DNA from 3 places in the Arthrobacter sp. Sr33 genome. Region 1 is predicted to be linked to each of the others. Evidence: riboswitches for the same ligand, from Rfam matches in the RefSeq annotation. Region 1 holds a riboswitch; each other region holds the start of a gene.
The links. Region 1 has a riboswitch for cyclic di-AMP ahead of ACX80T_RS13925 (C40 family peptidase). Riboswitches for the same ligand answer to the same signal wherever they lie in the genome.
Positions count from the first base shown of each region.

Region 2: linked by a shared signal. The riboswitch ahead of ACX80T_RS13030 (C40 family peptidase) and the one ahead of ACX80T_RS13925 (C40 family peptidase) in region 1 are both predicted to bind cyclic di-AMP.
Region 3: linked by a shared signal. The riboswitch ahead of ACX80T_RS13665 (M23 family metallopeptidase) and the one ahead of ACX80T_RS13925 (C40 family peptidase) in region 1 are both predicted to bind cyclic di-AMP.

Region 1 covers NZ_JBTNDD010000011.1:9,414-16,879, reverse strand. The annotation lists gene ACX80T_RS13955 (YdcF family protein) at 1-556, opposite strand, end outside; gene ACX80T_RS13950 (YceD family protein) at 828-1,394, shown strand; gene rpmF (50S ribosomal protein L32) at 1,397-1,600, shown strand; gene rnc (ribonuclease III) at 1,664-2,452, shown strand; gene mutM (bifunctional DNA-formamidopyrimidine glycosylase/DNA-(apurinic or apyrimidinic site) lyase) at 2,461-3,459, shown strand; gene ACX80T_RS13930 (hypothetical protein) at 3,864-4,106, opposite strand; cyclic di-AMP (ydaO/yuaA leader) riboswitch at 4,281-4,457, shown strand; gene ACX80T_RS13925 (C40 family peptidase) at 4,461-5,357, shown strand; gene ACX80T_RS13920 (NAD-dependent epimerase/dehydratase family protein) at 5,584-6,588, opposite strand; gene ACX80T_RS13915 (alpha/beta fold hydrolase) at 6,585-7,466, opposite strand, start outside.
Region 2 covers NZ_JBTNDD010000009.1:138,064-145,529, forward strand. The annotation lists gene ACX80T_RS13005 (DNA gyrase/topoisomerase IV subunit B) at 1-599, shown strand, start outside; gene ACX80T_RS13010 (multicopper oxidase family protein) at 665-2,128, opposite strand; gene ACX80T_RS13015 (SHOCT domain-containing protein) at 2,139-2,408, opposite strand; gene ACX80T_RS13020 (heavy-metal-associated domain-containing protein) at 2,711-3,034, shown strand; gene ACX80T_RS13025 (metal-sensitive transcriptional regulator) at 3,268-3,675, opposite strand; cyclic di-AMP (ydaO/yuaA leader) riboswitch at 3,978-4,194, shown strand; gene ACX80T_RS13030 (C40 family peptidase) at 4,198-5,079, shown strand; gene ACX80T_RS13035 (M56 family metallopeptidase) at 5,422-6,402, opposite strand; gene ACX80T_RS13040 (BlaI/MecI/CopY family transcriptional regulator) at 6,407-6,772, opposite strand; gene ACX80T_RS13045 (GNAT family N-acetyltransferase) at 6,906-7,466, shown strand, end outside.
Region 3 covers NZ_JBTNDD010000010.1:97,696-105,161, reverse strand. The annotation lists gene ACX80T_RS13680 (MFS transporter) at 1-841, shown strand, start outside; gene serC (phosphoserine transaminase) at 889-2,016, opposite strand; gene ACX80T_RS13670 (metal-dependent transcriptional regulator) at 2,265-2,972, shown strand; cyclic di-AMP (ydaO/yuaA leader) riboswitch at 3,111-3,284, shown strand; gene ACX80T_RS13665 (M23 family metallopeptidase) at 3,287-4,087, shown strand; cyclic di-AMP (ydaO/yuaA leader) riboswitch at 4,213-4,376, shown strand; gene ACX80T_RS13660 (NlpC/P60 family protein) at 4,382-5,215, shown strand; gene ACX80T_RS13655 (NlpC/P60 family protein) at 5,245-6,108, shown strand; gene ACX80T_RS13650 (HNH endonuclease) at 6,343-6,843, shown strand; gene mobA (molybdenum cofactor guanylyltransferase) at 6,840-7,466, shown strand.

The sequences.
Region 1 (7,466 bases):
CGGTGAGGGCGGCGCTCTCCTCGACGAAGCGGGGCAGCCATTCGAGGAAGCCATGGTCCGGCTCGGAGGGCACCATGAGAAGGTCCGCCGTGGAGCACTGGCTGAGGTTGGTGAAGGCCCGAAGGGAGTGATAGTCCGACGTCACCACGATCAGCGTGTCCCAGCCCCGATCGGCGGCTAGCCGGGCCAGGGCACGAGCCTCCCCCCGGGTGGTCTGGGGATCAGGCTCAAAGCACACCCGCGACTCGTGGGCCGGGCGCCGGCACAACTTGTCGGCGTCGACGTTTCCCGGGGTGCTGGTAGTGGACATCACCAGGATGGATGAGTGGCCGGCTGCGACAAGCTCCTGCCCCACGGGGAGCCGCTCCGAACTGGCGCCACCCAACACCACCACAGCGTCTGCCTCAACGCTTGCCACGTGGGCAGCGTCGAAGACCGGAGGGTTGATGAAGAGTGAGTAGCAGGCGAGCAGCCAGACGCCGGCGAGGGTCACCAGGACAGCCAGCGATCGCCGCAGCCACAGCCACACGGCACTGGTGGCTGGGGGAATCTTCACTGGACACAGCCTACGTGCCGGGGTGGGGGAGGTGGGGGACCAGACCCCGCCGGAGCGCCGGATGGCCTGGGGCCTACCAGCGTGGCGCGTTTGGCTCTGCCCCCAATCCGTGGTGAGGTGGGGCATGAGCGGCACTCGCCGTCGTCGTCGGCAATAGCCGCATACCGGGTCCGCAGGAACTGGTTTGAGCCGGGCGGGCTTATCAGGCTAAGATGATACGTCGGTCATATGTTCTACAGGAGTTCCCATTAAAAGCGATCTTAGTTCGCCTTTGATTTTCAACGTCAAGGACCTCGGGCGCAGCCCGGGCAGCATGCGAACAATCGAAGAACATGTACCCGCACCAAAGGATTTCGGTGTGGTTCTCATCGGTGTTCAGGAAGGTTCCCCCGTGGAACTGGATCTGAGACTTGAGGCAGTACATGAAGGCATTTTGGTATCTGGTACCGCAGACGTCGAGATCGTGGGCGAATGCGGCCGGTGCCTGGATCCCATCAGGTACAGCAGCAGCATCGATGTGCAGGAGCTTTTCTACTACGACGACGTCGAGTTGTCCGAGGGAGAAGAACCTGTTGAAGAGCACCGGGTAGATCGGGATTCAATTGATCTTGAGCCGGTGCTTCGGGACGCAGTGGTAACGTCGCTGCCGTTCCAGCCGGTGTGCCGGGAGGACTGCGAGGGTCTGTGTTCTGAATGTGGAGCACGCCTTGCAGATGACCCCGATCATCAGCACGAAATTTTGGATCCCCGCTGGTCCGCCCTTTCCGGGTTGACTGGCACTGCAGCGTCAAGCGACGCGGCAGCAAGTACAGAGTCTGTCGAGAGAGAAGAGAGTTAGTCGTGGCTGTTCCTAAGCGGAAAATGTCCCGCTCGAATACCCGTGCACGTCGGTCCCAGTGGAAGGCAACTGCGCCCAAACTGGTGAAGACCGTGGAGAACGGCCGCGTTACCTACAGCCTGGCTCACCAGGCCAAGGTAGTAACCGACTCCGCCGGCACTGCACTGTTCCTTGAGTACAAGGGACGCAAAGTAGCCGACGTCTAACGACCGCTGCGTACCCCGGCAACGGGGGACCCGCAGCGTTCTTATGCGAATGCGTAAGTAGACGTGGCTAATACTGAAGACCTTTTGAAGCGTCTCGGTGTCTCTATAGACGCCGGGACGCTTCGTCTTGCCCTGACACACCGCTCGTTCGCCTACGAGCACGGGGGCATCCCCACCAACGAGCGCCTGGAGTTCCTGGGCGACTCGGTGCTGGGACTTGCGGTCACCGATGCGCTGTACCGGGATAACCCCGACCTGTCAGAGGGCGATCTCGCCAAACGACGCTCCGCCGTCGTCAGCACCCGTGCCCTGGCCGGGATTGCCCGCGAACTGGACCTCGGCGAGTATGTGCTGCTGGGCCAGGGGGAGAAGCTGACCAACGGCAAGAACAAGGCCTCGATCCTCGCTGACACGATGGAGGCCATTATTGGCGCTACCTACCTGGACAACGGTATTGAAGTTGCCCGGGCCATGGTGATGCGGCTTGTCGCGCCGCTGCTTGGCAGTGCTGCAGCGATGGGCGCCGGCACCGACTGGAAAACCAGCATCCAGGAAATCGCCGCGGCACGCCGGCTCGGCGCCATTGACTACAAGGTCACCGGCTCCGGCCCCGACCACGCACGCACCTTCGAAGCCCTCCTCATCGTCGGCGGACTGCCGTATGGCTCCGGGTCGGGCCCCTCCAAGAAGGAAGCCGAGCAGGAGGCAGCCGCCGCGTCGTGGAAGATGCTCCGGCACCTCGCCCACGAACCCAAATCGGCCGCTTACTCGGTGTCGACCCCGGCCAATGGCACTGGCCCTGCTGATGCTTCTGACGTGACTGCCGCCCCCGGTTCGGCCGAGTCAGCCTAAGCCGTACCATGCCTGAACTTCCCGAGGTTGAGGTGGTGCGTCGCGGCCTCGCCCGCTGGGTGTTGGGACGAACCATTGACGACGTCGACATCCTTGATGTCCGCTCCATCCGCCGGCACGGGCTGGGCGCCGAAGACTTCGCCGGCAATCTGGTGGGAGCCCGGGTGCTGGACGTGGTGCGGCGGGGAAAGTTCCTGTGGATGCCGTTGGCACCTCCGGCCGAGGCTGGTGGGACTGCCACGAGTGGTGGCACGAGTGGTGTCGCGCCAGTGGCCCTGATGGCTCACTTGGGCATGAGCGGCCAGCTGCTGGTCAAAGACGCAGGCTTGCCCGAGGAAAAGCACTTGCGGGTCAGGCTCACCCTGTCGGCTGTCGACGATCCTGATGCCGGACCCCTGCCGCAGGAGCTTCGGTTTGTTGATCAGCGCATTTTCGGCGGCCTCTTTGTGACGTCGATGGTGTCGACCACAGACGGCCATCCGGGTGGGCTGGGGGAGAGTCCACTGCCGCTGATCCCGGTTGAGGCCTCCCATATAGCCCGCGATCCGCTGGATCCGGCATTCTCCTTCGATGACTTCTTCGCAAAGCTCCGGCGACGCAGGACCGGAATTAAACGAGCGCTACTGGACCAGGGACTGGTATCGGGAATCGGCAACATCTACGCCGACGAAGCGCTGTGGGCAGCCAAAGTCCACTATGCCCGCCCCACGGATGTCATGCGCCGGGCCGATGCCCTACGGCTGATTGATGCCTGCCGTGATGTGATGCTGCGGGCGCTCGACGCTGGCGGCACCAGCTTTGACTCGCTCTATGTGAATGTCAATGGCAGCTCCGGTTACTTTGAACGTTCCCTCAACGCCTATGGCCGCGAGGGCGAACCTTGTACCCGCTGCGCCGCCGACCCGTTCTTTGACGGCCTTTCGCTGATCCGCCGCGAGATGTTTATGAACCGTTCGTCGTTCAGCTGCCCGCGGTGTCAGCCGAAGCCCCGCAACGGCCGCTGGTAGCGCATCCCTGCAGCCGGGATCCTTGGTTCAGCACTCCCTCGCACCTCACCTGTGCCACGTTGCCCACTAGCCCCAGTCCCACTCCCGCTCCACCAAGGAGACTTACCCACATAGAACGGGTGACGCCGCACTGACACCCCCAAAGAGGGCGACCATTGGGCATGGACACGGTCAAGACACTGCAAGAACTAGGCGGCGTGGCACGCCGTAGGGAACTCACCCGCGCCGGTCTGGGATCTGGTCACCTCCGCGCGGCCCTCGCAAAGGGTGAGGTGGTAAACCCCGGGCCAGGAGTCTTTGCGCTACCCGGCATCACTGGGAGTCTGCTCACTGCATCGTGTGCCAAAGCTGAACTGGCCTGGATCAGTGCCGCAACGCAACCAAACCTCTGGGTGCTGCGTCCATCATCGTGGCTCCATGTGAGCGTCACCCACCTGCGCCGCGCAGGACTCAGCGTCCAAACACAGGTGTACATCAAGGGTGTGGGACGGCTTGATCTGTTCGTCGAAGGACAGCTGGGCATCGAACCCGGCGGACGCAACCATCACAGTGGTCCCGCCGAATTCGCCGAAGACCGCCGCCGATGGAACCTGCTCACCACCGGTCGAGCACGGATTCTCCGTGTCACCTATTCGATGCTCGTTCACGCCCCGGCGGAATTCCTGCAGGTCGTGTTGGATTGCCTCAGCCCTCCACGGTCGGACCCGCGCCCCGACCTGGGACATCCAACAGCATACTGCCGCCGTAACCTAAATGTGACAAACCCGGACCAGGAAATGTACAGTGGACCGCACGTTGGGTTCCGTTCAACTCAGCGTCCTTTCGACAGATTGCCTAATTCTGCCGCCGTCGTAAGGTCCGTTCGCACACATCAGGCAGAAGCGGGGGAACCAGTAGTAGTGGTCGTCGCCAGACGACCTAGGGGTGAAGGCGCACAGCGCCCGGGTGGCTCCCATCCGAATCCGACAGCTAACTTCGCAGGCATTGGGAGAGGCAACATCATGTCCAAGAACCGTTATATCGCGCGCCACCGTGCAACCCCACCAAGCGCCATGCAGACCGTTTCCAAGGCAGTTAGCTCTCACGCTGGCGCCATCGGTCGTCCAGCAGCTGTAGTCGTCGCCGCATCAGGTCTGATGTTCAGCGCCGGACTCCCAGCCAACGCTGCAGGCGAAGTCAACGTCAGCGCCCCGGCCGCCGTCTCCGCACCAGTTGCCCAGACGACCGCCGCCAGCTCCACCACTCACACCGTTCAGTCCGGAGATACTCTGGGCAGCATCGCCAGCACCTACGGCGTCAGCATCGAGGCCATCTTCGCCTCGAACGGTCTCGGCTGGGATTCGATCATCTACCCAGGTGACGTCATCTCACTGTCCGGCAACGCCGGCCAGGCCACTCAGGTATCAGCACCAGCACCGGCTGCAGCACCAGCTCCGGCTGCTGCTCCCGCCCCAGTTGCTGCACCAGCAGCCGCTCCGGCGCCTGCCGAAACCAGCACCCTGGGCATTACCACCGCTTCCGAGACCATCCAGCCAATGGGAGCAGCATCCACCGGCGGACAGGTTTCCAGCGCAGGGATCGCCGGAACAGCACAGGGCCTCGTTGGCTCCCCCTACGTCTACGGCGGCACCTCGCCAGGCGGCTGGGACTGCTCGGGCTTCGTGCAGTGGGTCTACGCTCAGCACGGCATCGACCTGCCCCGCACCAGCCAGGCACAGATGGGCGCGCTGACCCCCACCAGCAACCCTCAGCCCGGCGACCTTGTCGTCCAGAACGGCGGCGGACACATCGGCATCTACATCGGTGGCGGCCAGATGGTCAGCGCACTGAACCCGAGCCAGGGCACCCTGGTCCACGCGGTCAGCGCCATGCCACTGGTTGGGTACTACACCCTCTAAACCCTCCGCGTCAGCGGTACGGTTGTCAGCACCCGAATGCGTCATCGGAGAAATCCGGTGGCGCATTCGTGCTTTCCGGACGCTTTGGTCCCCGATAGGGCAAGCCAATGACACCGAGGCAACCGACGGGTCAAGATACGACAACGGAAAACTGCGTGCCACCACCGAGCCAGCTCACCTGGGGACGAACTGACAGTCAGGGACGTCTCCACGCTCCGATGGATCGCTAGGAGAGGGAAGCCTGGTTCCCCTGGTAATGCTGGTTCCCCTGGTAATGCTGTGCCAGGCGGGCCAGACCTTCATCCACTGACACCGTAGGCGTCCAATCGAGCAACTCGCGGGTCCTGCGCTGATCAAACCAGTGTGCAGTCGATAGTTGCTCCGCAAGGAAACGGGTCATCGGCGGTTCACTCTCGATCCCGCCGCGCTGCCAGAGGAATTCCACCAGGGATCCCGCGACCCGTGCCACACCGCCAGGAACGGCCCACCGCGGCGGCTGAACCCCTCCGGCCCGGCAGATTCCGGCGATCAATTCACCGATCGGGCGGGGCTCACCACTGGTGACCACCACAGCTTGTCCAGCCAACCGATCCATGCCGCTCAAGGCTGCGCCGATCGCTGCGGCGGCGTTATCCACGTAGGTGGTGTCGACCAGGGCGGTGCCGGCGTCAAGGAACGGCAGGCGCCCGGCACGCGCACGCTCCAGCACCCGTTCAACCAGCTGCGTGTCACCGGGACCCCACACAATGTGGGGACGGACCGCTGCCACCCTGAAACCTTCGCTGTTGGCGTCCAACGCGAGCAGTTCGGCTTTAGCCTTGGTCTGCGCGTAATTGCCGCGCACCAGAGCCGGAGTGGCCTCAGTGGCACCTTGACCCACGAGTGCCTCACCCACGTGCGCCACCGACGGCGAGGAAATGAAGACGAAGTCGCGCACACCGGCCGCGCGCGACTCTTCGAGCAGGACACGGGTGCCCTCCACATTGATTGCCTCGAAGTCAGCCGCAGCACCCGCGAAGGAAACCTTCGCCGCGAGGTGCACCACCGCATCCATGCCCTGCACAGCGCGGTGGATTGCCGTCTGGTCGGTGATCGATCCAAGGCTGTCTTCAACGCCAGCCAGACCGGATGGGCGCCGCTGAAACGTCCTGACCGCGTGACCCTGCGCCTGGAGGAGCGCGGCAGTAACCCGGCCCAGCATCCCGCTGGCACCGGTGACGAGAACCCTCACAGCTTGCCGACCCGGCCGCCGGCGAGCACCCCGGCAGCCCACACCGCAACCGCTGTCCGGTCAATCTTCGCGTTGTGCCTGATGTCGGTGGGCAACGACGGGACCGCCAACACTGCCGACAACTCCACGCCGACGGACCGGGCCGCATTCCGTGCCTGAGCCGCCAGCTCAGCTCCGGCCAGGCCAGGCTTCTTGACCGGGGGAATGGTCTCAACCACTGCAACGACCGCCTGGGTGCCTGCCGGACCAACACCAACCACCGCGGCCAGCCCGACGACGTCGACCGATTCCAGCACCTGTTCCACCCCGACCGGGGTCACAACACCCGTCGACGCAGTCACGATGTGGGGGAGTCTGCCCTCGACCCAGAGCCTGCCGTCGCCGTCGAAATGGCCCACATCTCCGGTGCGGTGCCAGCCGCCGCTGCGAGAGCTCTCACGCTGAGTCATCCACAACCGGTGGTAACGCTCTTTGACGTGGGGAGCGTGGACGAGGATTTCCCCAGTGATACCGGCATCGGTGGTGGGGTCGCCGTCGGCGGTACCCTCCTGGTTGAGGGGACTAACGGTGATCTCTGCGCCCGAGACAGCTCTGCCCACACAGACGCCGTTCCCAGCGCCAACCACATTCCCGGCTGCTGCATCGGCTTCGGCCGAGAGGATCAACCCGAGGTCGACGTCGGTCACGGGTAACGCTTCGGTCATGCCGTAGGGCGTGTGCAGCGATGCCCCGGGAAGGATACCCAGCAGCTCGGTCAGCAACCGTGACGGCACGGGAGCCCCGGCCGAGAGCAGCAGTGAAACACCGGCCAATGCCGCCCGGTGCTGGTCAGTGAGTTCTGGCTGGGTGGCGAGAATGTTTCGAAGGGCCGCTGGAGA
Region 2 (7,466 bases), on a different contig from region 1:
GGGGCAAGATCCTGAACGTACAGAAGGCATCGGTGGGGGACATGCTCGCCAACGCCGAGTGTGGGGCGCTGATCCAGGTGGTGGGCGCCGGGTCGGGCCGCAGCTTCCAGCTGGACGCAGCGCGGTATGGGAAAGTGATCCTGATGACCGACGCCGACGTTGACGGCGCCCACATCCGCACGCTGCTCCTCACCCTTTTCTTCCGGTACATGCGGCCGCTCGTAGACGCCGGCCGGGTGTATGCGGCGGTCCCGCCGTTGCACCGGGTCGAGGTGGTCAACCACGGGTCAAAAACGAATGACACCATCTACACCTACTCCGAGCAGGAACTCTCCCGGCTGCTGGCAGAGTTGGAAAAGCAGGGCAAGCGTTACAAGGAACCCATCCAGCGGTACAAGGGGCTCGGTGAGATGGACGCCGAGCAGCTGGCGGAAACCACCATGGACCCGAGGCACCGGACTCTTCGGCGGGTGCGGATCCAGGAAGCCGAATCGGCTGAGCGGGTGTTCGATCTGTTGATGGGCAGCGACGTCGCCCCGCGCAAGGATTTCATCGTGGCTGGCGCCGCCTCCCTGGACCGGGAGCGGATTGACGCCTGACCCCTCGTGGGGTCAAGTCCCGCCAAGGGCACAAGGTCAGTCGGATAAGTCTTGCTACGGATTTGTCAGCGGACTTCGATGGTCCCCATCATGCCGAGGTCTTCGTGATCCAGGATGTGGCAGTGGTAGACGGAGCGTCCGCGGAAATCGTTGAAAGCCACCCGAACTTTTACACTTCCGTTGGCGGGCACGTTCACCACGTCCCGCCATATCGTTGTGTTCGCTACCTGACCGTTTTCTTCAATAGTTTGCATCGGCCAGACGTGCAGGTGGAACGGGTGGTCCATGGGGCCCGTGTTGGTCAGCGTCCATTCCTCCACATTCCCGGCCGCTACCGTTGTGTCTGTTCTGTCCCGGTTAAATTCGTTGCCGTTAATGGTGAAACGCATCATGCCCATGCCCATGCCCCCGCCCATGCCCCCGCCGGCCATGACGATTTCCCGGCGTGCCGCGATAGGGGCTAACCTCAGGTCTCCCAGTCCCTTCTGCGTGGTCGGGGCTGTCAGGGATGCGACCGGTTCGCCGGACACGTGGAGGGTGGCCAGCGCGAAGCCGTCGGGGCGGCCGGCCGGGTTGTTGCGTGCTCCGGATTCGCGTCCCGTCATTCCCGGTGCCCTTCCCCGGCGCTGGTAGAACGCTCGGAGCACGGAATCACCGGCCGGGATGGAGATGAGAAGATCGGCCCGGTTTCCGGGCAGCAGGAGAAGTCGATCCACGCTCTCGGGTGTTGGCAGGCGCCCGGAGTCCATGCCGAGAAGCTGCAGTTGCCCCTCGTCGACCTGTAGGCGGAGGTAACGGGACACGCACGTGTTGATGATGCGCCACCGTTCCCGTTGCCTGGGGCGGGCACTTAATTGCGGGTTGCTTTGCCCGTTGACCAGGACCAGTTCACCTTCCCGGCCCATCATCCGTTCCATCGCCGGGACTGCGACGATGTTTCCCAGTCTGTCCAGGGTGGTGTCCGAAATGACCAGTACCCGTTCCGTACTCACCTCGATGGGTTCCACATCCTCAACGATGATTGCTCCAAAGAGCCCGGCGAAGATCTGATCGGCGACCATGCCGTGGTGGTGTGGGTGGTACCAGTACACGCCAGGTGGATGATCCTCTGGGAGTTTGTATTCGTAGTTGAAGGTGTTGCCGGGGTCGACTGAGATGAAGACATTGTCCCCATTGTCTTCGGGAGAGACGTGAAGCCCGTGAACGTGCAGGTTGGTGGGCTGGTCCAGGTTGTTGACGAGTCTGATCTTGAGGACATCGCCAGCTTGTACGCGGAGTGTCGGGCCGGGGATACCCCCGTTGTAACCGAGGGCTGCGGCCTGTCGGCCGGCCAGCAATATTTGTCCCGGTGCGGCTTCCAGCCGTACCTGTAGCTGACCGTTGTTGCTTCGTAACACTGGAGGTTGGATTAGTTCGCTTCCCGTGACGGGTGGCTCCCGCGTTGTTAGAGTCCAGATCAGGCCTGCACCTCCAGTCGCCGTCCCCGCGATGCCGAGTCCCCCCAGTAGCAGCGCTTGGCGGCGGCTGATGGGGGGTTTGCTACGGGCCCTCACCGAGAACTTCGAGCTGTTCGCGGTACTCTTCGGCGGTGAGTTCTCCCTTCGCGAAGCGCTCGTCCAGGATCTGGTGGGCGGTGCTCCGGCCGTGGGGCGGGCCGCCCACCCCTGAGGCATCCCGTGACGCGTATCCGACACGGCCTCCGTTGCCAAGGACCCTGACTGCGAGCAGTACCAACAGCACAATCCCGATGATCAGGAGGACGCCCCAAAGCCACATCCACGCTGATCCCTGCCCATAACCCCACATCATGCCGGATACCTTTCACCTCGAGATGATTTCCAGTCTCCGCCTAGCGTCGGCCCAAAAGTAGAGTCTTAGGTCCCAATCGGTCCCAGGGTGACTTCAGTCGCTGCGGGATCCGGGTACCCGGATCAACCCTTGACATATACCCCTAGGGGGTATACCTTATGAGTACCCAAGTGGGAAGTCCGGCCCTAAGGGGGCCGCTTACTCCCAGAAGGTCCCTCAAGCAGCTGTAGCCAACGTGAATGACCCGGATGGCTACACCCGCTGATTCTCGAACAACCATTCCTCACTTTTTGGAGACCCTCATGTGCGGCACTTCTTCCGAACTGACCCTGACCGACACATCATCTTCCGGATGTGCCTGCTGCGCCCCCCAGGACAGCAAAGCCAAAACGGTTCCCCAGGCTGGCAGCATCAGCGCCAGTTTCGGTGTCGCTGGCCTGACCTGTGGGTCGTGCGCGTCCCGGGTTAGCTCTGCAGTCGGCGGGATTGATGACGTCACCGACGCCCAGATTGATCTCGTGTCCGGCGGGACCTCCACGGTCACCGTTTACAGTAACGAGGCGGTTCCCTCAGCAGCAGTACGCTCGGCGGTCGAGCAGGCCGGGTACCAGCTTTTGAGCGCCTGACTTTTTCCCTGGTCCGGCCGGATTTCCCGGGCGCGAGGTGGATCTCACCGATTCTGGGTACGGATGAACACCCTCGGGTGTGCTTCTGCCCGATGCGGCAGATAAAGTCACCGACGCGGGAATTGAAACCGTCTTCGTGGCCGTTCCCGAAGCTCATCCGGCCGGGCTAACCAATTGAAGCCACTCACGCCAACCTGATGAAGCCTGGGAGCGCATATGCGCCGACGGAAGGCTCAGCGCAGTAGTCTGCTGATTGCCTGTGTTGCTTCCTTGACCTTCGCGTCGACGGCTTCGGAGGACCCAGTGGTTTTGGCTTCTTGGGCTGCGGTGACGACGCAGTGTTGCAAGTGGTTTTGCAGCAGGCCCAAACTCACGGCGTGCATGGCACTGTTGACCGCCGCGACCTGGGTGAGAATGTCGATGCAGTACTGATCTTCGTCGACCATCCGTGCTATCCCACGGACCTGTCCTTCAATGCGCTTCAGACGCCGCAAATAGGCCGCCTTGTCCGGGGAATAACCGTGCACCGCACCGGCGGTAACCGGCTGATCCGCGACGGTGGACTCCGGCGCGGGGACTTCCGTGGCAGCTGCCCCAGGGGTGTCATCGGTACTGTTCCGAGGTCCGGCTCCGGCGTTCACGGCGCTATCCTTTCAATGCTCCGACCTGTTCTGGTCGGACCCAGATGAGGCCGTTGGTACGTCCTCGACCATGCGCTCTGCGCGGCCTTTATAAGTATCATCGACGATCCACCCCGCCGTGAACGCTCGATAGATGAAATAGGTTCCCTGGAGGGTCGGCGGCCCGCGGGTGCGGTGATCCTTGAAAATCCCGTTACCCTAACGTGACTTCGATACCACGGTGGGGTATTCTCATTCGAGTGATCCCGGCACCCCGCCGAGATCACATTCCCGCGCAGAATGCCGAGCCCTGCCGCTGCACCGGGACCCGTTCGCACAATCCAGATGGCAGGGACGGGGGAACCACGTTTCCACCGGGCCACCGCACGCGGTGACCCTCGGGGTTAAGTCGATCTGACTATCCAGTGCTAGACCTGCAGCATCGTTCGCGATGGCAGGCGTAGCCCATAGGTAGAGGACGGCCGGGTGACTCCCATCCGAACCCGACAGCTCACCCCGCAGGCATGGGAGAGGCAAACAATCATGTCACGTCAGTCCATTTCGGCACGCCACCGCGCCGCCACCACCCACTCCATCGCCCTCGAGGGTCTGACCCAGTCGGCCAGGACCAAGGCCGTAGCACTGGGCAAGCCAGCCATCATCGCCGTCGCGACCGGCAGCCTCGTCTTCTCCGTCGGAGCGACCGCCCACGCAGGAACCTACACCCAGGGCGCAGCCACCACCGCTCCGGCAGTCTCAGCACCCGCAACAGGAGTCCACACTGTCGCATCCGGAGACACGCTGGGAGCGATCGCCGCATTGCACGGTATTAACCTCGACACCCTGTTGGCGCAAAACGGCCTGTCCTACGCTTCAATCATCTACCCAGGTCAGCAGATCCAGCTCACCGGCGGCGCAGCCGTCAGCGCAGCCGCCGTTCCAGCAGCAACTGCAAGCCAGGCGTTCTACTCAACACCTGCACCAGCACCCGCCGCACCGGCAGTAGTTGCAGCACCAGCCGCACCCGCTGCCGATGCGGCACCAGCAATGATGACACTGGCCTCCGGTGCCATCACCCCGATCGCACCCGCAGCCAAGGCAGCTCCGGCCAGCGGAGTTGGCGCAGCACTGGTCGCCTCGGCCTATGGGCAGCTCGGTTCCATCCAGGACTGCACCATCCTCGTCGAACGCGCTCTGCGCTCCATCGGCCTGAACGTCGGCGACCTTGGACCCCTGCAGTTCGACCAGTACGGAACCCGGGTCTCCAGCCCCGCGCCCGGCGATCTCGTCGTCCGCCCCGGCCACATTGCCATCTACGTCGGCAACGGCAAGGTCATCAGCAGCGGCATGAACGGATCAAACCTCACCATCGAGCACCCACTATCCGACCTCGGCGGTTCATACTTCGTACGAGTCAACGGCTAATACCCTGACTCACGGAGTTTCTTTGTGAACTGAACTGAAAGTGGCGGGTGTCCTGGACGGAGGGCACCTGCCACTTTCGTATCTCCGGAAAGCAGATAGTGCCACACGATCCGCTCCCATGACTACTCGTCATGGCACCTGCCACGAGCCAACTCATTAGCTCGCCGAGCTACCCCCCCACTTTGGGGCGCGGATTATTTCCACAGTTCCTGTACCAGCCGCGCCGGATGCCGCGACTAAGTGTCCCAACGATCACCGACGGTCACTGAGAGTATCTAGCCAATCCCAGTGACCGTGCCCGATCAGTGGGAGCATTGCTCATAAAACCAGCGCCAGGCAGCGCTAACCCAGCACCCAGGGGGCAATCAGCAGTAGCGTCGGCGCCCCCAGTAGCAGTCCCGAGGCGCCGAGGGCGGCCGCCCGCTGGGGCAGCGACAAGGGCGGCTGCGGAGTGAGTAGCCGGTGAATCCGGTTAAGGGTGGCACCAGCATCCTGGTCAGGGGTCGCGCCGGGAGCAAGCGCCGTCACCGCAAACGAGTCACCGTGGGCGAAACCGCCCTGCTGGTCGGGCAGCGACCCGGAGGCGACGATAGCGATCGCCCGGGCCAGGACTGGCTCCCGAACCTGCTTCAGAGCCTCGTCGTCGGCGAGCATCTCGATCAACTCGTTGACAGCCCGCTGCGCCAGTTGTGACGTGGGCAGCCACGGGAGGGCCGCGCGCCAGGCCGCAAACGCCCACAGGAGTAGGTGATGTCGCTGGTGGAGGTGCGCCCGCTCGTGCACCAGTACGGCGTCGAGTTCGGCGGGGGTCAGCAGGTCGAGGAGCCCGTCGGAGAGCACGGTCACTGATCTGGCACCACCCGGAAGGCAATAGGCCACAGGGGTGGGATGGTTGATCACCAGCGTTGCCGGCCGGTTTGCTGCCGGGGAGCTGAGCAGGTTCAGCATGTCCCGGTGTCGCTTACGCTGCCCACGAATCTTGGCGTAAGTCAGCAGCAGGGTAAAGATCAGGTGGGCGCTGAGCAGCCCAGCGGCGCTCAGGGCGAAGACGTGGACCAGGCCGAGCGTGTCGACCGGCTGGTTGGCAAACGCCATGTCGCCGAAGCGGCCAAGGGCTTCCACCAGGTTGTCGCCGAGCGGGTCGAGACCCCAGACCAGCATCGCGCCAATCATTGACAGTCCGCCCGCGAGGGCGATCGCCTGCCACAGAATCATCGCCGTAAACGGTGAACGGGTGGGCCACTTTGCCCGAGACAGGGCTACCGGCGCAGGCCAGGCGAGGACGACGGCGAGCCCGGCCAAAAAATGGGCGGCCCAAAACATCCGTTCAGCTGCCGAGCAGTTTGCGCAGAGCCTGTGCCTCGCTGTCGGAAACGCTTCCGATGAACCGTGCCAGGACTGCTTCCCGGTCTGGGGCGGTGACGAGGACTTCGTGCATCAACTCGGCGGTGTGTTCCTCCCGGCTGGTGATCGCACGGTAGCGGTGCGGGCGGGTTTCCCGCTCCCGTTCCACGAGCCCCTTCTTCTCCAGCCGTGAGAGGACAGTCAGGACTGTCGTGACGGCGAGCTCCTTGCCCACGGCTTCCTTCGTCGCCAACGCCAGCATGTCGCGCAGTGCGTTCGCGGTCAGTGCCCCGGGGGTGCCCCACAGCAAATCCATCACTGTGCGTTCGAGTTCTCCGAGGGTGGCCATGCAAGTCCTTCGCTAAAATTGTGGATGAGTACTTCAAATCTACTCTCTTTTTCGCCAAGGTTCTACATGCGGTAGAACAAGATGTCGGTTGCTCAGCCGATGGTTGACCGTCCCGGTGATTTAGGCTTTTGCCATGACAAAGCCAGAATCGGACTTCTTTCCCTCCGGCACGCCGCTGCATTGGCGTGCCATCACGCCTAATGATCTGGGTAGTTGGCATGAGCTGCTGCACCGGATGGCCAAGGAAGACCAGCCGGACTGGGTGGAGGAGCGGGCCGACCTGGAGCAGATACTGGGCTCATCGAAAACCGACCCGGCAAAGGACACCATCCTGGGTCTCGACGATGCGGGTGTGCCCCGCGCCGTGGGGGTAATCCAGCGGAATCCCGGGTCCACTGTGGTTTACAGTATGGGTGGGGTTGACCCCGCCAGGCGCCGGCAGGGGATCGGTACCGCACTCTACTCCTGGCAGGCGGGGCGCGCGCGTCGCCGGTTGGACGACGACGGCGCCGGGGCAGGAGTGCTGCGTACCTACGCGGAGGAACGGGTGCCATCCCAGCTCGCGCTGATGGAAGCTACCGGCAACGCCGTCGTCAGGTATTTCACGGAGATGACCCGTCCGCTGCAGACGGAGATCCCCGAAGTCGATATTGCAGCCGGACTGCAGATTGTCACGTTCTCGGACGATCTGTCC
Region 3 (7,466 bases), on a different contig from region 1:
TAGCGCCTCTTTCAACGGTGCGCGGATGGTTGGCCCAGCGGTGGCGGGTCTGCTCACCGTGGCGGTGGGCCCCGGCTGGGTATTCATGATCAACGCGCTCACGTTCGGCGCCATGATCTTTGTGCTGATGACCATCAGACGGTCCGAGTTGCGAGTCCTGGAGAAGTCTCCGCCGGGCAAGGGCCGGATTCGGGAGGGCTTCAGATATGTGCGTAACCGGCCCGACCTGATGATGGTGATGCTCGCGATCTTCATCGTCGGCACCTTCGGACTCAACTTTGCCGTCTACATCGCGGCGATGGCACGCACCGAGTTCAACAGTGGCGCCGGAGTGTTCGGCGTGCTGTCATCGGTGATGGCCGTCGGCTCGGTAGCGGGCGCTCTGCTCTCGGCCCGCCGCAGCAAACCGAGGCTACGGTTCATTTACGGGGCGGCAGCAGCTTTCGGGGTCGCCTGTGCCGCAGCAGCGCTGGCGCCCACGGTCTGGCTGTTCGGTCTCACCCTGATCCCGGTGGGCCTGTTCGCGCTGACACTCATGACCAGTGCCAATGCGTACGTCCAGACCACCACCGAGCAGGTGATGCGCGGCAGGGTCATGGCGCTGTATTTCGCCATTTTCCTCGGCGGCACACCGCTCGGCGCACCAATCGTCGGCCTGGTCTCCAACACTTTTGGTCCACGGTGGAGCCTCGCCGTCGCCGCAGCGGCCGGCATCATTGCGGCGCTGGCGGGAATGATCTGGGCCTGGCGGGCCCACCATCTACGGCTTCGCTACGATCCGGCCCCGCGGCGTCGGCTGCGGATTGAAACTGACTTCGGCAAACCTCTCACCGATCCCTAAGATCCGGTCCAGCCACAGGCTTTTGGGATCTTAGGGGCGGCGGAGGGCTAGCGTCCGCCGATCACGAAGTCGATGCAGGCCAGCAGGGCTGAAATATCGTCCGGTTCAATCGAGACGAACGTCGCGATGCGCAGCTGGTTCCGGCCCAGCTTCCGGTACGGCTCGACGTCGACAATGCCGTTGGCGCGCAACACCTTCGCGAGTGACGCAGCGTCAACGGAGTCGTCGAAGTCGATGGTCGTAATGACATTGGAGCGGTCCTCGGCGCGGGTGACGAAGGGGGTGGCGACGTCGGACGCTTCCGCCCACTGGTAGACCCGCCCCGCGGACTCCGCGGTGCGGGCCGCAGCGAACTCGAGACCGCCGCTCTGGTTCAACCATTCGACCTGGGCGTTGAGAGTCACCAGGGTGGCCAGGGACGGGGTGTTGTAGGTCTGGTTCAGTAAAGAGTTGTCGATGGCCGTCTGGAGGTTCAGGAAATCAGGGATCCAGCGGTCGGTCGCCGCGATCCGGGCTGCGCGCTCCAGCGCGGCCGGCGAGAACAGGCCAAGCCACAGGCCGCCGTCGGACGCGAAGTTTTTCTGGGGAGCGAAATAGTAGACGTCGGACCCACTGACATCCACGTCCAGGCCGCCGGCGGCCGACGTCGCGTCGATGAGGACCAAGGCATCCGGTGCGGCGCCGTCGACCCGGTGCACCGGTGCTGCCACACCGGTGGAGGTCTCGTTCTGCGGCCAGGCGTAGACGTCCACGCCTGTTTCCGCTTCAGGGGTGGGGCGCGTCCCCGGGGCCGAGGTGATCACCGAGGATGCCTGGAGGAAGGGCGCCTTGTTGGTGGCGGAAGCGAACTTCGCCCCGAATTCCCCGAACGACAGGTGCTGGGCCTTGTCCTGCACCAGCCCGAAGGATGCCACATCCCAGAACGCTGTTGACCCACCAACGCCCAGCACCACCTCGTAGCCGGCCGGCGCGTTGAACAGCTGGCTCAGGCCTTCCCGGACCGAACCGACAAGGTTGCGCACCGGCGCCTGACGGTGGGACGTGCCAAGCAGGGTCCGTCCGGCCTGCGCGAGGGCCTCCATCTGCTCGTCGCGCACCTTCGACGGGCCTGCTCCGAAACGCCCGTCGGCGGGAAGGAGGCCAGCGGGGATCAATTGGTCCGGGGAAATGCTCATGGTCTCTCCAAGGGGGTAAGCGTGCGACACAAGACGGGATACATTCTGCCGCACTACCCGCCCCTGGTGGCATTTGTGAACATGTCCCGACCGGGCACCCGGTTGCCGCTGATTGCCGCGGCCTCTGGTAAATGGGTTAACCTTGGTGAGCGTAGAACTTGTGTTCGGCGCTGGCGATATGTGCCGCGCTCCCACCGCGAAAGCTGCCCGCTGTTCCATCCCGCACCAGTGCCTAGGAGCTGAACCGCATGACGGACCTCATCGATACCACTGAGATGTATCTGCGGACCATCCTGGAACTGGAGGAGGAAAACATTGTTGCCCTCCGCGCCCGGATCGCTGAACGGCTCCGCCATTCCGGTCCCACCGTCTCCCAGACCATCGGCCGGATGGAGCGCGACGGGCTGGTGATTGTCTCGGGCGATCGCCACCTCGAATTCACTGACCTTGGCCGCCGTCGCGCCATCGGGGTGATGCGCAAGCACCGCCTCGCCGAACGTCTCCTCTCCGACGTGATTGGCCTGGATTGGGCTTATGTCCACGAAGAGGCCTGCCGCTGGGAGCACGTGATGAGCGAGCGGGTTGAACAGCGGTTGTACGAGCTGCTGGGGAAGCCCACCGAGTCTCCATACGGCAACCCTATTCCGGGGCTTGAGGCCCTGGGCGGCCCGCCAACCCAAGGCTTCACCGACGGTGTCCGCAGCCTCCTGTCGGTGATCGGCGCCAATCCTCAGGGGTCAGTGATTACCCTTATCCGGTTGGCCGAGCCCATTCAGGTGGACCCGGAACTGCTCTCCCAACTCGATGAGGGTGGGTTGCGGCCCGGAACGGTCATCGGCGTGCAGGCGGCCGGCGACTATGTGTCGGTCAGGGTCGAGGGTATCGAGGGCGCGCTGGAGCTCCCGCCGGAGGTCGCCGCACACGTGTTCGTGTCGGTCGCCGGGCCGGCTCTCTAACCCTCCACGGCACAATATTGCCGCAAGTTATCCACAGGAAAAGATAACGAACGTATCTCTTTTGCTTCTGGTCGTGGATGATGGAAAGCTGACGTTGATACATCAGCGTTATCCAAACCGCACGCCTAACCCTGTCAGCGGATTTGGATGCTGAGACCCGTGACAGGGGCGGAGGACCCATCAGACGGCGGCTGATAAGCCGCCTTGGGGTGAAGTCCGGACGCGGTGCTGCTTCGGCGGACCGGTCAGGGCCGAGTTTCTTCCCGAACTCGAATCCGACAGCTAACTTCGCAGGCATATACGAAAGGGACCCTTTGTCGAAGCACCATGCTTCGGGACGCCGCCGTGCCGGCGCCCCAGTACCTGCCGTGCGTCCTCGGGACGCGCAACGACTCGAACGACGACGACGAGCAACCCGGGTCAGGGGCGACTTTTCGCTCACCGGGATGAGCCAAAAATTCGCCATCGCCGCCGCCGCGTCCGGGCTGGTGCTGACCGTTACGCTACCCACCACCGCGGGGACGGCCCCGCAGGACGACAATGCGGCCGCCGTAGCCGTTGCGCCCACCGTGCAGGCGACTGTTGCGCCCCGGGAAATCAGCGTTCCCGACGCGGCGCTGGTCGACTTCAGCCGCACCGCATTGCAGAGCACCTTTGACGCAGACGCCAAGCTCAGCGAGATCATGACCGCTGCAGACTCAGCGGCTGTACCTGCAGCGGCCCGCGGCTCCCTGTCAGCTCCCATGGACAAGCTGATTGTCACGTCCCCGTTCGGTTACCGGGTCAGCCCGATTACCGGTTTGGGTGGGGAACTCCACTCAGGTCAGGACTTCAGCAGCTCGTGCGGCACTGAAGTGTTCGCGGCAGCGTCCGGCACTGTCACCTTTGCCAGCTGGCACCCCTATGGCGGTGGAAACCGCGTGGTCATCGATCACGGCAACGGGCTCGAATCCACGTACAACCATCTCTCGTCCAGCAGTGTCCAGGAGGGGCAGTCAGTGGACCGCGGTGAGGTTGTCGCCCAGAGCGGTAGTACCGGTGCATCCACCGGCTGCCACCTGCATTTTGAAGTGATGGTTGACGGTCAGGCCGTGGACCCCATGGGCTGGCTGTAACCAAGGACACACCGTTTCGTGACCGGAATGTGACATTGCGGTCAATCTCATGTACCGTCAATCTCGTGCCAAATTCTAATAGGTTTGGCACCCTCGAGCAGATCGCCTAGCTCTGCCACTGCCTGAGGTTCCGTTCGCACAATTCGCATGGCAGAGGCGGGGGAACCAATTAGTGGATTTCGCAAGAAATCCTTGGGGTTAAGTCGTCTGATTCCACTGGGAATCAGAGGGCCGGGTGACTCCCATCCGAATCCGACAGCTCACCTCGCAGGCAATTGGGAGAGGCAATCGAACGTGTCAACTAGCTCTTCTCTGGGCCGCCACAGGGCCGCCCGTACGCACACCAGCCCCCTGACAGCCATCTCAAGCGCCGTCTCCTCGAACGCTGGTTCCGTCGGCCGCCAGGCAGCAGTCATCGTCGCAGCGTCAGGGCTCGTCCTGACCGCCGGACTGCCAGCCCACGGGTTCGGTGAGTCCGAGCGTGTCGTTCAGCTCTCCACCCCCCTGATCTCGATTGCTGCTACGGCTGACGCCGTAAGCGCTCCCGCCACCGCCGAGATCACCTTCGAGCGTGCAGCCGTGTCGGCGACGCCCGCCGCCGTAGCTGCTCCAGTCGTCGAGGTGCAGGCCGACGTCATCGAGCCAATAACAGCCGCCGCTGAGCCGGTAGCCGAAATGGTGGCAGAGCCCGCCGTGCAGGAAGCAGCGCCAGTCGAGGCAGCGCCAGTTGAGGCGCCCGCAGCAGAAGCAGTAGTCGCACCAGCTGCGCCAGCCCAGACGCCCGCAGCCGAAAAGCCAGCCCCCAAGGCTGCCCCTTCCGGTAACATCGCCGCTGGTCTGGTCGGATCCGCCTACTCCCAGATCGGTGTCGGGCAGGACTGCACCGCCATGGTTGAGAAGGCACTTCGCTCCGTCGGCAAGTCCGTTGGCGACATTGCGCCTGGCGATTTCTTCGCCTTCGGATCAGTTGTTGGCTCTCCAGCGGCGGGCGACCTGGTAATCACCGCCGGCCACGTAGCCATCTACGTCGGAAACGGCCAAGTCATCAGCGGTGGCCTGAACGGCATGAACACCGACCTCCATTCCCTTTCCGACCTCCCCGGCGCTAGCTTCGTCCGCGTTAGCTAAGACCACACCGAACCCTGGAGAACGCAAAAATGACAACTCGCACAGCTATTGCACGTCACCGTGCCGATAAGCGCCACAACACCAACTTCTCGGCTCTGGCCAAAGCAGTAACCGAGAACGCTGGCGGCATGGGCCGTCAGGCAGCTGTAATCGCCGCAGCATCAGGCCTTGTCCTGACCGGTGGGGTATCGGCCAACGCTGCTGAGCTCTCCCTCGAATCAGCCGAACGGACCACCCTGACCTCCGCGCTGGAGATCCAGGCCGCTCCAGCCGCCGTCGAAGCTCCCGCAGACGCCGACATTGCGTTCAACCGCACCCCGGTCAAAGCCGTAGCAGCCCCAGCAGTCGTCGAAGCCCCAGCAGTCACTGTTCAGGCTGAGACCGTTGTGGAGATCGAAGAGGCTCCGGCCGTGGCCCCGGCCGCTGAGCCCGAAACCGTAGAGCCGGTTACCGTAACACCTGCAGTGAACGTCGAGCCGGAAGCGCCCGTCCGGACCACTCCAGCACAGGCCGCTCCGGCAGCCGAGGCCCCCGTCGCGCAGAAAGCCCCAGCCGCATCCTCAGGGAAGGCAGCAACAATCGCGGCCGCAGCACAGGCTCAGCTGGGAGTCACCCAGGACTGCACCCGTCTGGTGAGCAACGCCCTGGCAGCAGCAGGGATCAACTTCCACGGCTGGCCAGCCGGGTACCTGTCCCTCGGACGCACGGTCAGCGCCGGCGAAGCCATCCCAGGTGACCTCATCTACTACACAGATGGCGGAGCCGGAGTGGCCCACATCGCTGTGTACATCGGTGGCGGCCAGGCAGTCCACGGTGGGTTCAACGGCAACCAGACTGTGGTCGCTCCAGCCGACCTTGGTTCGGGCCCAGTCTTCATCCGCGTCGGCGGCTAGGAACACCCCGCATGACGACAAAAGACCCGGAGGAATTTCCTCCGGGTCTTTTTGTGCGTCTGGCAGCCGCCCGGACTGTCAAGGCGATCGGTCCGCGACGACACGCGTGGACCAGCTCCATCAAAATTAGCTAACCGAGCGTCAGCCGAACTACCCTTACTCAAAAGGAGTCAGGATTTCGGCCTGCGACCCCGGCGATAGGGGTAGAGGCCTGATCGGCAAAGAGGAATGTGCATGCGCACTCTCGTTCTGAATGCTGGATATGAGCCGCTGGCGGTAGTGACCTTCCGCCGGGCGCTGGTCCTTGTGCTGGCCGGCAAAGCCAGCGTCGTCGCGGAAGGGGAGGAACCGGTCATCGGACCCAATGAGATTCTCGGGCGCCCCTCGGTCATCCTGCTGAACCGGTACGTGAAAATCCCCTACCGGCAAAGTCTTGTGGTCACCCGCAGGGGTGTGCTGCGCCGCGACAACCATCTGTGCGCCTACTGCGGCAAAAGCGCCTCCACCATCGATCACGTGTATCCACGCTCCCGCGGCGGGGACTCCAGCTGGGAAAACCTCGTAGCCTGCTGCCTCAGGTGCAACAACGACAAGGGTGACAAGACGCTCGCCTCTCTGGGGTGGCAGCTGGGGGTCACCCCACAACCGCCCCGAGGTCCATCCCACCACTTCCGTGAGATCGAGAAGCCAGCCCCGCAGTGGAGCGCCTTCCTCCGGTCGGAGAGCGCCGCTTGAGCGCTCAGGTACCCGTTGCCTTCAATGCCGTAGTGCTCTCGGGTGGCAGATCCTCACGCCTGGGAGGTACACCCAAGGCCCATCTCGAGCACAAGGGGCAAAGCCTGCTTGACCTGACCTGTCAGGCCGCGGCAGCTGCACGACGGATCGTCGTCGTCGGGCCAGACGACGTCGAAGGCGCAACCTTCCGGGCTCGACCGGTGTCGCGCGAGTTTGTCCGCGAGTCGCCACCGTTCGGCGGGCCGGCCGCGGCGCTGGCTGCCGCCGTCGACCATTTACAGGACGACTCGACACCGTGGCTGCTGGTGCTGGCGTGCGACATGCCGCGCATCGCGGAGGCGATTCCTTCGCTTCTGAAAGCGGCGGTCGATCGTCCGGATTCCTCGGCGATGGCGCACGACGGCGGCCGGGACCAGCCGCTGGCCGCCCTCTACCGTTTTGCTGACCTGCGGTTAGCGGTGCAGGAGATCCACGCCTCCGGAGGGGCCCAGAATCTATCGATGAAGGCACTCCTTGCTAGGGTGCAATGGAGAGCAATTGACGTTCGGCCGGGCAGTACCGCCGACGTCGACACCTGGGCTGACGCTCAATCCCTCGGTGTCTCAGGCACAGCACCGACCTAG